4 regions of the Pseudomonas sp. SMV71 genome follow, and region 3 is predicted to be linked to each of the others. Evidence: predicted binding sites of a transcription regulator. Region 3 holds the regulator's gene; each other region holds the start of a gene.
The links. Region 3 encodes FliA, which starts transcription of late flagellar genes. Its sites were predicted from a motif close to CTAAAGTTTNNNNNNNNNNNGCCGNTAA; they were not measured.
Positions count from the first base shown of each region.

Region 1: ACLEJQ_RS04520 (methyl-accepting chemotaxis protein) is a predicted target of FliA. The motif match lies at 1,927-1,954, and genes of this name have one in related genera.
Region 2: ACLEJQ_RS17855 (methyl-accepting chemotaxis protein) is a predicted target of FliA. The motif match lies at 1,824-1,851, and genes of this name have one in related genera.
Region 4: ACLEJQ_RS23745 (methyl-accepting chemotaxis protein) is a predicted target of FliA. The motif match lies at 1,814-1,841, and genes of this name have one in related genera.

Region 1 is NZ_JBKGGU010000003.1:322,646-326,455, reverse strand. It holds gene ACLEJQ_RS04540 (LysR substrate-binding domain-containing protein) at 1-206, shown strand, start outside; gene ACLEJQ_RS04535 (MmcQ/YjbR family DNA-binding protein) at 203-553, shown strand; gene ACLEJQ_RS04530 (DUF1294 domain-containing protein) at 550-975, opposite strand; gene ACLEJQ_RS04525 (undecaprenyl-diphosphate phosphatase) at 972-1,802, opposite strand; gene ACLEJQ_RS04520 (methyl-accepting chemotaxis protein) at 2,075-3,709, shown strand.
Region 2 is NZ_JBKGGU010000016.1:93,212-97,021, reverse strand. It holds gene ACLEJQ_RS17870 (acyl-CoA dehydrogenase) at 1-967, shown strand, start outside; gene ACLEJQ_RS17865 (cell division protein ZapA) at 1,130-1,432, opposite strand; gene ACLEJQ_RS17860 (hypothetical protein) at 1,429-1,659, opposite strand; gene ACLEJQ_RS17855 (methyl-accepting chemotaxis protein) at 1,904-3,529, shown strand.
Region 3 is NZ_JBKGGU010000011.1:124,027-127,836, reverse strand. It holds gene fleN (flagellar synthesis regulator FleN) at 104-934, shown strand; gene fliA (RNA polymerase sigma factor FliA) at 931-1,674, shown strand; gene ACLEJQ_RS13565 (chemotaxis response regulator CheY) at 1,834-2,205, shown strand; gene ACLEJQ_RS13560 (protein phosphatase CheZ) at 2,224-3,009, shown strand; gene ACLEJQ_RS13555 (chemotaxis protein CheA) at 3,302-3,810, shown strand, end outside.
Region 4 is NZ_JBKGGU010000029.1:45,956-49,765, reverse strand. It holds gene ACLEJQ_RS23745 (methyl-accepting chemotaxis protein) at 1-1,707, opposite strand, end outside; gene ACLEJQ_RS23740 (sigma-70 family RNA polymerase sigma factor) at 1,958-2,458, shown strand; gene ACLEJQ_RS23735 (FecR domain-containing protein) at 2,448-3,449, shown strand; gene ACLEJQ_RS23730 (TonB-dependent siderophore receptor) at 3,535-3,810, shown strand, end outside.

The DNA.
Region 1 (3,810 bases), on a different contig from region 3:
GCATCGGCTTCACGCTGCTGCCGACCATGTATTGCGAGCAGGAATTGCAGGACGGTACGTTAGTGGAGTTATTGCCCGGGTGGTCATTACCCGATGGTTGGCTGCAAGCGGTCTATCCGCACCGTCGAGGCGTGTTGCCGGCGGTCAGGGCCTGGATCGACCATTTGGTCGAAGCATTCAACCGCTGTGGAGACAGGACGCTATGAGTTGGAACGAAGAGCAGGTCGCGCAGTTCTGCCTGGGCCTGCCCGGGGCGCAGGAAGATTACAAGTGGGGCGGCGTGCGGGTGTTTTCCGTCGCCGGCAACAAGATGTTTGCCCTTCAGGGCCTGCGCGGGGACTCACTGGCGTTCAAGGTCGACAAGGATCTGTTTCTCGGCCATTGCGACCGTCCCGGCATTCATCCGGCGCCTTACCTGGCGCGGGCCCAGTGGATCATCATGCAGGTGCCCTACCCGCTGGGCGCCGAGGAGCTGCGTGGCCTGCTGCAACGCTCCCACCAGTTGGTCGTGAGCAAGTTGCCCAAGCGCACGCAGGTCGGCCTCCTGATTTAGAACAGGGTCAGCAGGCGTCCGAGGAACAACTGGTCGATCCAGAACACCTGGTGCAACAGCACGATAAACCAGAACACCACCTGGAACGACACCTTGCGGGTCTTGTGGCGAAACGCTTGCTGTGCCAGCAGCGCCCCCGGCCAGCCACCCGCCAATTCCACCGCGTGCAAGACGTTCTCCGGAGTGCGCCAGGCGTCGGCGCGGGCCTTGCGCTTGTCGCTCCAGTACAGCAGAAACGCCACCGCGCTGACGACGCCATAGGCCACCATCGGCACCCAGGATATCGCCCGTAACCCCAGCAGCAGCGAACCGGTCAGCGACAAGGCACACAACAGCGCAAATGCAACCAGCTTCAGCCGCAGGTTCTTCACGGCGCCCTCGCTGCTGCGCGCCGTGCGGTTACGGGGGCCTGCGTCATTCATGGCTTGGCGGCGGTCCAGTCAACCCAGCCAAACTGCCAGGTTGCCAGGATCAGCAGGCCGAAGGCGATCCGATACCAGGCGAACACGGCGTAACTGTGGCTGGCGATGAAACGCAACAGGCCCTTGACCGCGATCATCGCGAAAATGAAAGCGGTGACGAAGCCGACGGCGAACACCGGGAAGTCCGCCGGGACGAACAACTCGCGGTACTTGTAGCCGGAATAGACCGCAGCGCCGACCATGGTCGGCATTGCCAGGAAGAACGAAAACTCGGTCGCGGTCTTTCGCGACAGGCCGAACAACAGCCCGCCGATAATGGTCGAGCCGGAGCGGGAGGTGCCGGGGATCATCGCCAGGCACTGGGCCAAGCCGACTTTCAAGGCTTCTTTCCAGGTGATGTCGTCCACTGTCTCGGCGTGCACCTGATGCTGGCGTTTCTCCGCCCAGAGCATCACGAAGCCACCTATCACCAGCGCCGCCGCCACGGTGATCGGGTTGAACAGGTAATGATGAATCCAGTCGGCCAACAGTACGCCCAGTACCACCGCAGGCAGGAAGGCGATCAACAGATTGGCCGTGAAACGCCGGGCGCTGGGCTGGGTTGGCAAGCCCAGCACCACGTCGAAGATCTTGCGCCGGAACTCCCAGACCACCGCGAGGATGGCGCCCAGCTGGATAATGATATTGAACGCCATCGAGCGCTCGCCTCCGAACTGAAGCAGGTCGGCGACGATAATCTGGTGCCCCGTGCTGGAAATCGGCAGAAACTCCGTCAAACCCTCTACCACGCCAAGAATCAGTGCCTGAAAGGCGGTCCACAAATCCATTCATCCCCCAAAAACAAGCTTTTTATGCAGGTTTCGTCATGTTCAAGTGTTTTGCAAATGCACGCAGCGGGCAGCACCATAACCGTGACCGCTCTGAAAAAACCAATGAAACAATCAACTTGCGCTCAGGTTTTGCGCTGCGGGGCCGAAATCCTATCAGACAAGCACTGATAACGCTGCCGCGTTATACCTGAGGTCAGTCAGGCGTTCCCGCGTGATGCAACAGCGCCGACGGTGGTTGATGACAAGAATAAAAACCGGAGTAATAGCGTATGAATAGCTTGCGCAGTGTGTCGATCAGCCGACGCTTGTGGCTCATCCTGGTCGTGGCCATCGTGATGCTGTTCACGTTGGGCGCCTTGATGCTCAAGCAGATCCACAACGACCTTTATCAGGCCAAGGTGCAGAAAACCCAACATGTGGTGCAGACCGCCAGTGGCGTGCTGACTTACTACCATGGCCTGGAAACGGCAGGCACCCTGAGCCGCGACGCCGCGCAGAAACAAGCGCTCAGTGCCGTGCGCGGCCTGCGTTACAACGACACCGATTACTTCTGGATCAATGACCTGACGCCCGTCATGGTCATGCACCCGACCAACCCGAAGCTGGAAGGCCAGAACCTCTCGTCGATCCGCGACCCGAACGGTTTTGCGTTGTTCAACGAGATGGTCGCCATCGCCAAGTCCAAGGGCGCCGGCATGGTGGATTACCTCTGGCCGAAGCCGGGCGCCGAGGCGCCGGTAGGCAAGACCTCCTACGTCAAACTGTTCGAGCCGTGGGGCTGGGTCATTGGCTCAGGCGTCTATGTGGACGACGTCCAGGCTGAATTCCGTTCCCAGCTGATCCAAGCCTCGGCCATCGGCCTGGCGATCACGCTGATCATGGCCTTGCTGTTAACGCTGATCGTGCGCAGCATCGTGCGACCGTTGCAGGAAACCGTTAATGCAATGGCGAACATTGCCAGCGGCGAGAGCGACCTGACCCGCACCCTCGACACCCACGGCCAGGACGAAGTCACCCAGTTGGCGCGACACTTCAATGCTTTCACCGCCAAGCTGCGCCAGGTGGTCGGTCAGTTGCAGGATTCGGCCAGCGCGCTGGGGCAATCTTCCAACGAATTGGGCAACGACGCCACCCAGGCTCAGGAGCGCAGCCAGCAGCAGTCGCAACAAATGGAGCTGGTAGCGACGGCCATCAACGAAGTGACCTATGGCGTACAGGACGTGGCGAAGAACGCCGAACACGCCGCCAGCGAAATGCGCGACGCAGAATCCCAGGCCCAACAGGGCCAGATCAATATCGACGGCAGCTTGCAACAGATCGATCGACTCTCCCAGACCATCGACCAGGCAGTGGAAGTGATCCGCACCCTGGCGAGCGAAAGCACGCAGATCGGCAGCGTCCTGGAAGTGATCCGCTCGATTGCCGAGCAGACCAACCTGCTCGCCCTGAACGCCGCGATCGAAGCGGCCCGTGCCGGGGAACAGGGCCGTGGCTTCGCGGTGGTGGCCGATGAAGTACGGCTGCTGGCCCAACGCACCCAGAAGTCCACCGCTGAAATCCAGGCGATGATCGAACGCCTGCAAAACCACTCCGAAGCTGCGGTGAAAGTCATCAGCGACAGCAGCCGCGCCTCACAATTGACCATCGAGCAGGCCGGCCTGGCGGGCGCCAGCCTCAATGCCATCGGCCAGGCCCTGCGCAACCTCAACAGCCTGAACGCGTCTATCGCCAGCGCCACCCTGCAACAGGCCCATGTGGTGGAAGACATCAACCAGAACGTCACCCAGGCCGCCGGCCTGTCCCACAGCACCGCCCTGGCGGCTGAGCAATCGAGCCTGGCCAGTAGCCGTCTCAAGGCGTTGAGTGAACAGTTGAACGGGTTGCTCAAGCAGTTTCGGGTTTGAGCGAGGCCTGTGAGAGCGAGCTTGTTCGCGATGGCGGCGGTACATTCAGCATTGGTGCCAGCTGAGCCGCCCTCATCGCGAGCAGGCTCGCTCCCACAGTG
Region 2 (3,810 bases), on a different contig from region 3:
GGTGGGTAAGCCACACCACGGCCTGAGCTACATGTTCCAGATGATGAACGAGGCGCGGATCGGCGTCGGCATGGGCGCGGTGATGCTGGGTTACGCCGGGTACCTGTATTCCCTTGAGTACGCTCGCGAACGTCCGCAAGGCCGGGTGCCCGACAGTAAGGACCCGACTACCGCACCAGTCGCGATCATCCAGCATGCCGACGTGCGGCGCATGCTGCTGACCCAGAAAGCTTATGTCGAAGGCTCGTTTGACCTGGGCCTGTATGCGGCGCGGTTGTTCGACGATACCACCACACTTGAAGACGAAGCCGAACGGCGGCGCGCCCATGAACTGCTGGATCTGCTGACGCCCATCGTCAAATCCTGGCCGTCGGAGTTTTGCCTGAAGGCCAACGAACTGGCCATCCAGATTCTCGGCGGCCACGGCTACACTCGCGAGTACCCGGTGGAGCAGTACTACCGCGACAACCGCCTGAACCCGATCCACGAAGGCACCCACGGCATCCAGTCGCTGGACCTGCTGGGCCGTAAACTGGCGCAGAACGGCGGCGCCGGGCTCAAGCAATTGATTCGCCTGGTGGCCGACACCACCGAGCGCGCCCAGGCCCACGATTCACTGACGCCCTTGCGCCAGCCGCTGGAAGCCCTGGTGGCGAGCTTGCAGACAGTCACCCTGGGCCTTCTGACCGATCTGGCCCAGGGCAAGGTCAATAGCAGCCTCGCCAACTCCGCGCTGTATCTGAAGGTGTTTGGTCACATGGTGATCGGCTGGCGCTGGCTGGAACAGGCGATTCGCGCCGAAGAAGGCCTGGCCAGGGGCGATGCCGCAGACAGCGACTTCTACAAGGGCAAGCTGCAAGCGGCGCGGTATTTCCTGACCTGGGAAATTCCCGGCTGCCACCATGAACTGGCATTGCTCGAAGCGCGGGACGACACGTGCCTGGGGATGCGGGACGAGTGGTTCTGAGCCGGGTGTTGTAGCGCGGCTCAAATCGCTATCGCGAGCAGGCTCGCTCCCACACTGGTTCCGAGTGAACGCCAAGTCTGCGCTCACAGCAGATCAAATGTGGGAGCGAGCCTGCTCGCGATGACATAAGCACAGACGACACGGCGTTATGAGCCGAAACCTTCACGCCTGCTGAATCGTCTTGGCAATGACATCCACCGTAGCGCTGACCTGCTCTTGATAACGCTCGAGCTCCGCTTGATGGTTTTTCTGCATCTCGATCTGCTGCGAGCACAGGTTCATGGCCGCCAGCACCAACAGCCGATCACCGATCAGCGTCGGATATTTACGCTTGGTCTCGGCCAGGGCCGTCTTGAGCATCGAAGCGGCGTCCAGCAAGGCCTGTTCCTGGCCGGCCGGCGCCTTGATTGAATAGTCCTCTCCCAGGATCGAGATGACCGTTACCCCGTCGGCGGCGTGCTTCATGCGCTGACAGTGCCTGCACTGGCACGCTCGATCAGCGCCTGGATACGCGCAGCTGTGGTGCCGTGCAGTTCTTCCTGTTCCATCAGGCTCAGTTGCAGGCTTTCGTTTTCATCCTTGGCCCTGGCAAGTTCTGCGCTCAGGGTTTCATTCAGGCCGGTGAGGTGGCGGTTCTGTTGCACCAGGTCATTGACCAGTTGCTCCAGCTGGCTGAGGGATGCTTCCAACATATTGATTTCCAGGGATTTTCAGGGGGCGCGTACGATAAAGAAAAGTCACCGGCGATGCTATGGGGCATAGGCGACGGTGCTTCGCTGGCGAGCTGTAAAGACTGTGGTTCACGAATCTGGTTCCTACCCTTCGTCGTAACGGCGCGACAAAACCCCGCACGCTCCTCAAGACTTCAGTCACATGACCGATAAGTCAGGCATACCCGTAACAGTCTCGCACGGACGCCCCTTTCCGGTACTTTCCATGTCCTTACGTAATATGAACATCGCGCCGCGGGCGTTCCTGGGGTTTGCCCTGATCGGCGCCCTGATGCTGGCCCTTGGTGTATTTGCCCTGAGCCAGATGAGCAAGATCCGCACGTCCGGCGAAAACATCGTCGAAAACAGTGTGCCCAGCATCAAGGCCCTCGACGAATTCACTCAAATCACCCTGCGCCTGCGCGTGCTGTCCTATCGGCTGCTGGTCAACCGGGAACCGGACATCCAGCAGAAGACCTACGATCTGTTGGAACAACGCAGCCAGCAGATCCGCGCCGCCCAGACCGCTTATGAAAATCTCATCAGCGCTGCGGATGAACGGGCCGCCTATGACCAACTCGTACAGCTGTTGGGCCAGTATCGCCAGCTTGAAGATCGGATGAAAACCCTGTCGCGCAACAACCAGGTCGATGACCTGCGCGTGCTGCTCAACACTGAACTGCTGAGTAATTCCGATGCCGTCAACGCGGCCATCGCCCGCCTGGTGGAGATCAACAACCTGCAAGCCGAAACCTTGAACCAAGGCGCGACGCAGCAATATTCCACGGCCTTCAACTGGGTGGTCACGCTGCTGGTCATCGCCACCGGCCTGACCCTGCTGTTCGCCTGGCTATTGACCAACAGCATCACCAGACCGATTGCCAATGCCCTGGATGCCGCCGAAGAGATCGCCAAGGGCAACCTGACCCGGCCGATCATCGTCGATGGCAGCGATGAAGCCGGACGCCTGCTGCGGGCCATGTCGACCATGCAGGAAAAACTGCGCGACACCCTGCAACGCATCTCCGGCTCGGCCACGCAACTGGCCTCCGCCGCCGAGGAGCTCAACAGTGTCACCGACGAAAGCGCCCGCGGCCTGACCCAGCAGAACAACGAAATCGAACAGGCCGCCACCGCCGTCAACGAAATGACCAGTGCCGTGGAAGAAGTGGCGCGCAACGCGGTCAGTACCTCGGAAGCCTCGAAGCACGCTACGACGTCGGCCGGCGATGGTCGGGACCTGGTGCAAGAGACGGTCAGCGCCATCGAACGCATGAGCGCCGACGTGCAAGGCACTGCGACCTTGATCGGCAACCTGGCCGATGAGTCCCGTGACATCGGCAAGGTGCTGGACGTGATTCGTGGCCTGGCCGACCAGACCAACCTGTTGGCGCTGAACGCAGCCATCGAAGCCGCCCGTGCCGGTGAAGCCGGTCGTGGCTTTGCCGTGGTGGCGGACGAGGTGCGTGCCCTGGCGCATCGCACCCAGCAGTCGACCAGCGAGATCGAGCGCATGATCGGCAGCATCCAGAGCGGCACCGAACAGGCCGTGGATTCGATGCGCAACAGCACCGAGCGCGCCGAGTCGACCCTGAACATCGCTCGCGGCGCCGGCATGTCCCTGGACACGATCAACACCGCCATCGTCGAGATCAACGAGCGCAACCTGGTCATTGCCAGCGCCGCCGAAGAACAGGCCCAGGTGGCCCGCGAAGTGGACCGCAACCTGGTGAACATCCGCGACCTGTCGGTGCAATCGGCCACCGGCGCCAACCAGACCAGCGCCGCCAGTGCCGAACTGTCGCGCCTGGCGGTGGATCTGAACAGCATGGTCGGGCGGTTCAGCCTCTGATCTGCGTAACGGTTGATCGTCCCACTGACCGTGAGCGATCAACCCTCCAGCTTTCGTGGCGAGGGAGCTTGCTCCCTCTGGACCGATCCGACGCCTCGGGCGAAGCGGCCCCAGGACCTAAAAGTGACGACTGCTTCGCAGCCGAGCGGGAGCAAGCTCCCTCGCCACGGTATTGCTGCCGCCCTTGTAGCCCTATCTCCAACCTTTTTTGACAGCATCACATTTCAACAGGTTAGAATCGCTGGCACGCAGACTGCATGGTCAGTCCGTGCCCGCCCTTG
Region 3 (3,810 bases):
ATTTTTTGTACCTACATCGATGGTCTGCCATGCATTGTTCCGTGTGTGAACGCGCAGCCAGTAATGTGGCCTCCGTCTACGTAAGACAAGGTAAAGAACGAACATGGGCAGCATGCATCCCGTACAGGTGATCGCGGTGACCGGCGGCAAAGGTGGCGTCGGGAAGACTAACGTGTCAGTGAACTTGTCCCTGGCTCTGGCAGAGCTTGGCCGACGGGTCATGCTGCTGGACGCCGACCTGGGCCTGGCGAACGTCGACGTATTGCTGGGGCTTACCCCCAAGCGCACCCTGGCGGACGTCATCGAAGGCCGTTGTGAACTGCGCGACGTGCTGTTGCAGGGGCCGGGCGGGATTCGCATCGTGCCGGCCGCTTCCGGCACCCAGAGCATGGTCCACCTGACTCCGGCCCAGCACGCCGGCCTGATCCAGGCGTTCAGCGATATCGGTGACAACCTTGATGTGCTGGTGATCGACACCGCCGCAGGTATCGGCGACTCCGTCGTCAGTTTCGTACGCGCCGCCCAGGAAGTGCTGCTGGTGGTCTGCGATGAACCCACGTCCATCACCGACGCCTATGCCCTGATCAAGTTATTGAATCGCGACTACGGCATGAACCGCTTCCGCGTCCTGGCCAACATGGCCCAGAGCCCGCAGGAGGGGCGCAACCTGTTCGCCAAGCTGACCAAGGTCACGGATCGCTTCCTGGATGTCGCCCTACAATACGTGGGTGCGGTGCCTTACGACGAAAGCGTGCGTAAGGCGGTTCAGAAGCAACGTGCCGTTTATGAAGCTTTTCCACGTTCCAAATGCGCGCTGGCATTCAAGGCAATCGCCCAGAAGGTCGATAGCTGGCCCTTGCCGGCCAATCCGCGCGGTCATCTGGAATTTTTCGTCGAGCGTCTCGTGCAACAAACAGCAGGGCCCGTGCTATGACTGCAAGCGGTTACAACCATCTCTACAAAAAATCGGCACGGGACGCCCAATACGAACTGATCGAGCGTTATGCGCCCCTGGTCAAGCGTATCGCGTACCACTTGCTGGCGCGCCTGCCGGCCAGTGTTCAGGTCGAGGACCTGATCCAGGCCGGCATGATCGGCCTGCTCGAGGTGGCGAACAAATACGACGCGAGCAAAGGCGCCAGCTTCGAGACGTATGCCGGGATCCGCATTCGCGGGGCAATGCTCGATGAGGTCCGCAAGGGCGATTGGGCGCCGCGCTCGGTGCACCGTAATACGCGCATGGTCAGCGACGCGATCCGGGCAATTGAAGCTAAAACCGGGCGCGACGCTAAAGATCACGAGGTTGCGGCCGAACTCCAGTTGAGTCTCGATGATTACTACGGGATTTTGAACGATACCTTGGGCAGCCGCCTGTTCAGTTTCGACGACCTGTTGCAGGACGGCGAACATGAAGGGCTGCATGAGGATGGCGCAAGTACTCACATGGAGCCTGCGCGTGACCTGGAAGATGAACGGTTCCAGAGCGCGCTGGCCGAAGCGATTGCCAATTTGCCGGAGCGTGAGCGGCTGGTCTTGGCGCTGTACTACGACGAAGAGCTGAACCTCAAGGAGATCGGTGAGGTCCTGGGGGTCAGCGAATCGCGGGTCAGCCAGTTACACAGCCAGTGCGCGGCCCGCTTGCGGGGGCGTTTGGGGGAGTGGCGAGCGCGCTGACAGGCGTGTGGAGCGATTGCGAACGAGATTGGCCAGTCATGCGCCAGCCACGTGCAGCGCTCCAGACCGTTGTCGAGTGTTGTGCCGGAATTGATTGAAATGGCGCGTTCAGGTGCTGGACGCGTTTAAGACTGCTTGGAGGTCGAATTGGACAAGAACATGAAAATCCTCATCGTTGATGATTTTTCAACGATGCGGCGGATCATTAAAAACCTGTTGCGTGACCTCGGGTTCACCAACACGGCCGAAGCAGATGACGGGACCACCGCGCTCCCGATGTTGCACAGCGGTAACTTCGATTTCCTGGTCACCGACTGGAACATGCCAGGCATGACCGGCATCGACCTGCTGCGCCAGGTGCGTGCCGATGAAAAGCTCAAGCACCTGCCGGTGCTGATGGTGACTGCCGAAGCCAAGCGCGAGCAGATCATCGAAGCGGCCCAGGCCGGTGTGAATGGCTATGTGGTCAAACCCTTCACGGCCCAGGCGTTGAAAGAGAAGATCGAAAAAATCTTCGAACGCATCGGTTAACGGCGCCACGGGGGAGCTATGGATAACGAATCTTCTATGGGCGATTTCGAATCGACCCTGAAAAAACATGCCCGCGAACTGGTCGAGAGCCTTGAAAAAGGTCGTTTTGGCGATGCGGTTCAAATGATCCATGAGCTCAACCAGACCCGTGACCGCGGTCTGTATCAGGAAGTGGGCAAGCTCACGCGTGAATTGCACAGCGCGATTGTCAATTTCCAGATCGACCCGCACATGCCGCAGGCCGAGGAAGTCTCGCAGATCACCGACGCCACCGAGCGTCTGGGTTATGTGGTCAAGCTGACCGAGGCTGCGGCCAACCGCACCATGGACCTGGTGGAAAATGCCACGCCGCTGGTCAATGGCCTGAGCGAAGAAGCCCAGGCCTTGAGCACCGACTGGGGGCGCTTCATGCGGCGCGAAGTCGGGGCTGAAGAGTTCCGGGAACTGGCCCGTCGGGTTGACGCTTTTCTGACGCGCAGCAGCACCGAAGGCCGCGCCGTTGCAAGCAACCTCAACGATATCTTGCTGGCCCAGGACTATCAGGACCTGACCGGCCAGGTCATCAAGCGGGTGACCCAACTGGTCACCGAAGTGGAAAGCAATCTGCTCAAGCTGGTGCTGATGGCCAGCCAGGTTGACCGCTTTGCAGGCATCGAACACGACCGTGCAGCGATACTTGCAGAAAAAGATCCACAAAAACATCTCTCTCAGGGTGAAGGTCCGCAGATTCATGCCGATAAAAGAGAAGACGTTGTGTCCGGTCAGGACGATGTGGACGATTTGCTGTCCAGCCTTGGATTCTGAGTTTGTAGGTCGTGATGACGGTTAATGCCGGTCGCGCCGTGCCCCACAAGGCGCAAGACTAGGCACGAGGAGTGCGGTTTGGTTTTCCAAATGAACGACGAGTAACGACGGCTTGCGCCTTGTGGGGCGCGGCCCGGAGGGTTGGAGCTGTGAGCGCGCCATGCCGCGTTGCGAAACTTGGTAAGGAAACAACCCTTACCCGCGTCTCGCGCCTTGCCTGGCACGCTCACAGCTCCAACGCAATCCGGCATTAACCGTCATCACGACCTACCTGTTTTAGGAGCAGCCATTAATGAGCTTCGGCGCCGATGAAGAGATCCTTCAGGATTTCCTGGTTGAGGCCGGCGAGATTCTAGAGCAACTTTCCGAGCAACTGGTCGAGCTGGAAAGCCGACCGGATGATGCGGATCTGCTCAATGCAATTTTTCGCGGTTTCCACACTGTAAAAGGAGGCGCCGGCTTCCTCCAGCTCAACGAGCTGGTGGAGTGCTGTCACATTGCCGAGAACGTGTTCGACATCCTGCGCAAGGGTGAGCGTCGCGTTGACGCAGAGTTGATGGACGTGGTGCTTGAAGCGCTGGATGCGGTCAACAGCATGTTCAGCGAAGTGCGCGAGCGCTCGCCGATTACCCCCGCTACACCTGAGCTGCTCGCCGCGCTGTCGCGCCTGGCCGAGCCGCAATCGGCTGACGAAGCCGCGCCGGAAGCTGCGCCGGCCGTCGAGGCGGTGGTCGAAGAGCCGGTCGCCGAAGAGTCGGGCGATATCACCGATAATGAATTCGAACAACTGCTGGACTCGCT
Region 4 (3,810 bases), on a different contig from region 3:
CGCCACGGACTGGTTCATGCCGTCGATCTCGCCGATGCGCTGGGTCACGCTGACCAGCCGCAGGCCGGCCTGGTTCGCCACTTCCACGCTTTCTTCGCTGGAAACCTGGCTGGCGTTCATGGTGGTCACCGCCTCGCGCGAACCGACCTGCAGCGAGGTGATCATCTTGTGGATTTCTTCCGCCGACTCCTGGGTACGATGCGCCAGGTTGCGCACTTCGTCGGCCACCACCGCAAAACCACGCCCGGCCTCACCGGCGCGGGCCGCTTCGATCGCCGCGTTGAGGGCCAGCAAATTGGTCTGCTGGGAGATGCCCTTGATCACGTCCAGGATATGCCCGATGTTGTCGGTGCTGGCGTTCAGGGTTTCGATCTGGGTGCACGACAGGCTGATCTTCTGCGACAGCTCGGTCATGGCCTGGATGGTTTTCTCCACCACCTGACGACCGTCATCGGCCTGCTCGCTGGCGCCACTGGCGTGTTGCGAGGCGTCGGCGGCATTGCGGGCGATTTCCTGGGTCGCGGCGCCCAGTTGGTTGATGGCCGCCGCCACGCTGTTGGTCCGCGCGCTCTGCTCATCCGAATCGACCAGCGAAGCGTTGGATGAGGTCATCACCCGCTGCGACAGGTCATGCACCTGCCGGGTGGCGGAAGACACTTCGCAAATCGACGCGTGGATCCGCTCCACGAACTGGTTGAACGAGCCGCCCAGCACCGCGAACTCGTCCTTGCCCTGCACCACCAGGCGCCGGGTCAGGTCGCCTTCGCCCTGGGCGATGTCCTGCATGGCGCGGCCCATGGTGGTCAGCGGACGCATCAGCACCTGAATCAGCATACTCAACAGCAATGCAATGGCAGCCACCGCAATGAACATCGCGATCAGCGCGGACGTACGGAACTGGCTCAGCGGCGCGTAGGCCCTGGCCTTGTCGATGGACAGGCCGATATACCATTCGGCGTTCGGCAGGCCGGTCACCGGGGTGAACGAAAGGATCCGATCCTGCCCGTTCAGCTCGACTTCCTGGATGCCCTTGGCGATGCGCACCGGCGTGTTGGGGTAGATGTCCTTGAGGTTCTTCATCACCTGGTCTTTGTCCGGGCTGACGATCACCTGACCGTCGCCGCTGACCAGGAACGCATGGCCAATCCCACCGAAGTCCACCGAGTTGATGATTTTCACCAGGGTTTCCAGGCTCAGGTCACCGCCCACGACACCGAGCAGTTCGCCGTTCTTCTTGACCGGCAAGGCAATGGTCACCACCAGACCGCCGACGGCCGCCGAATAGGGCGGGGTCAGCATAGTCTTGTCAATGCTCACGGCCTGTTTGTACCAGGGCCGCTGACGCGGGTCGTAGCCGTCAGGCATCTTGGCGTCCGGGCGCTGGGTGAACGTCCCGTTGGCCTGGCCCACATAGGTGAATTGAAAGTTAGAAGTCAGCGCCGGCTGATCCACCAGCCCCGCCAGATCCGCATTGGCGCCCTGGTGTGCGATGTTCTGGCCAAGGTTTTCCAGCACCAGCACGCGGCCACTCATCCAGTTCTGGATACTGCTGGCTGTCAGGTCACCGGACTGCTCGATGGAAGATTCGAGGCTGCTGCCGATGGTGCTGCGCTGCAAATAGTCGTTGTAGAGCGTGAACAGGGCAAACGCCAGGACCACGACACCAGAGGCGGCCAGGAGGATTTTGTGACTGAACTTCAGATTCATCGATGGGGCTTCTTATGCAGGAGTGGGGGTGCATTCCGGTTGCGGTTGCAGGTAAAGCGTAGACGGGGCTTTTGACCTCGCTCCACTTTGGTGCACGCTCACCAAGCTGTCGGCAAGCCACTGAAAAAAATTAGTCGTTAAAAGAAACAGGCGACAAGAGGACACGGCAGTCCGACGGTGGTTGCAAATTCACCGGGGCATGATGACAATGCGACCTATTATCATTTGTGATACCCAGGCCGTCGTGTTCATGTCATCTCCCCAGCTAGCAGTACAGACGCTCTACAGCAATCACCACGGCTGGCTCAACACCTGGCTGCGCACCCGATTGGGCAATGCCGCCGATGCCGCAGACCTCGCGCAGGACACCTTTGTCCGATTGCTGCAGCGCAGCGAACGCCTGGAGCTCAAGGCCCCACGGGCTTTTCTGCGGACCATCGCCCAAGGCCTGGTGATCGATCACTGGCGGCGCGAAGAAATCGAACGCGCTTATCTGGAAACCATCGCTCATCTCCCGGAGGCCGAAACCCCAGGGGCGGAAGCACAGGCCCTGATTCTGGAATTGCTCGAAGCCATTGCGCGGATGCTCGAAGGCCTCAAGCCGAAAGTACGCAAAGCCTTCCTGCTGGCCCAGTGCGAAGGACTGACCTATAAACAGATTGCCGAACAGATGGGCATCTCGTTGCGGTCGGTGGAACGCTATGTCGCCGATGCGCTGTACCACTGTTATGTGCTGCGCTATGAAAGCTGAGCCGTTGGAAAACCCTCAGGCCCATCCCAGTCGCCCGTCGCAGCAGGTGGTCAGGCAAGCGATCCACTGGTTGCTGCGCTTGCGCAATCATGCCAGCGCCCCGACGCTGCGGCGACAGTGCGACCTATGGCGCGCGGCGCACCCTGAGCACGAACTGGCCTGGCAGCGAGTGCAATCGCTGCACAGCGAACTGAGTGCGAACCTGCGGGCCGTGCCCGGTGCCCACATCGCCCTCGACACCTTGGAAAACAGTGCCCAGCGCCTCGGTCGTCGCCAGGCCCTGAAACTCTTGTCGGGCGTTGTTTTGATGGGCGGTGCCGCCTGGCTGGGCAAAGATCTGGGCTGGCAAACGTGGAACGCCGATTTCGCCACTGCCACGGGTGAACGACGCGGCTTCCAACTGCCGGATGGCACGCGGCTTGAACTCAATACTCACAGCGCCGCCGATCTGGACTTCAGCGCCGAACAGCGTCTGATTACCTTGGTCCGGGGTGAAATCATGCTCACCTGCCACCGCGACCCGGGGCGCCCGCTGCGGGTCCAAAGCCGACATGGCCTGTTCGAAGGGCTCGAAGGACGTTTTGTCGTGCGCCAGGACAGCGACTGCACGCGCTTGAGCGTTACCAGTGGCAGCGTGGCGATCCGCTCCCATCCCGGCAGCAACGGCGCGCCCATCCAGGTGACGGCGGGGCAAAGCTATCGGGTCACTTCGTCGACCGCGACGCTGTCGCCCTCCCTGGACATGGATGCCGACGCCTGGGTGGACGGGCTGATCGTCACCCGCAACATGCGTCTGCAGGACTTCCTCAATGAGGTAGGCCGCTACCGTCAGGGTTATCTGAAATGCGCGGCAGCCATCGCCGACCTGCGCTTGTCGGGGGTGTTTCGCCTGGAGGACACCGACAAATTGCTGGCCATCCTGCCTCGCACGCTCGCGGTGCGGATTCGCTATCGCACCCGATGGTGGGTCACGGTGGAACGCCTGGCGTGATTTTTTTTGGCGGGTTTCAGGCCGATGTCCGGCTAGGACAGTAAGCAACGCTTATCTGCCTTCAGCGACTCCAACGGAACCTACAATGACTGAGCGCTTACCTCACAACAATTCCCGCATCACATCCGCGCAACCGGGCCGGCTGCGCCAGGCGGTCCACGCGGCGCTGTTCTCCACCGTGCTGGGTGTCGGCGCCATCCCGGCGTGGGTGATTGCCGCAGACAATGGCGTAACGGCCAGCCGTCAGAGCTACAACATCGCCGCCGGCCCGCTGAGCGAGGTCCTCAATCAATTCGCCCGCCAGGCCGGCATCACCCTGGCCAGCACTCCGGAACAAACCAGCGGTGTCCAGTCACCGGGG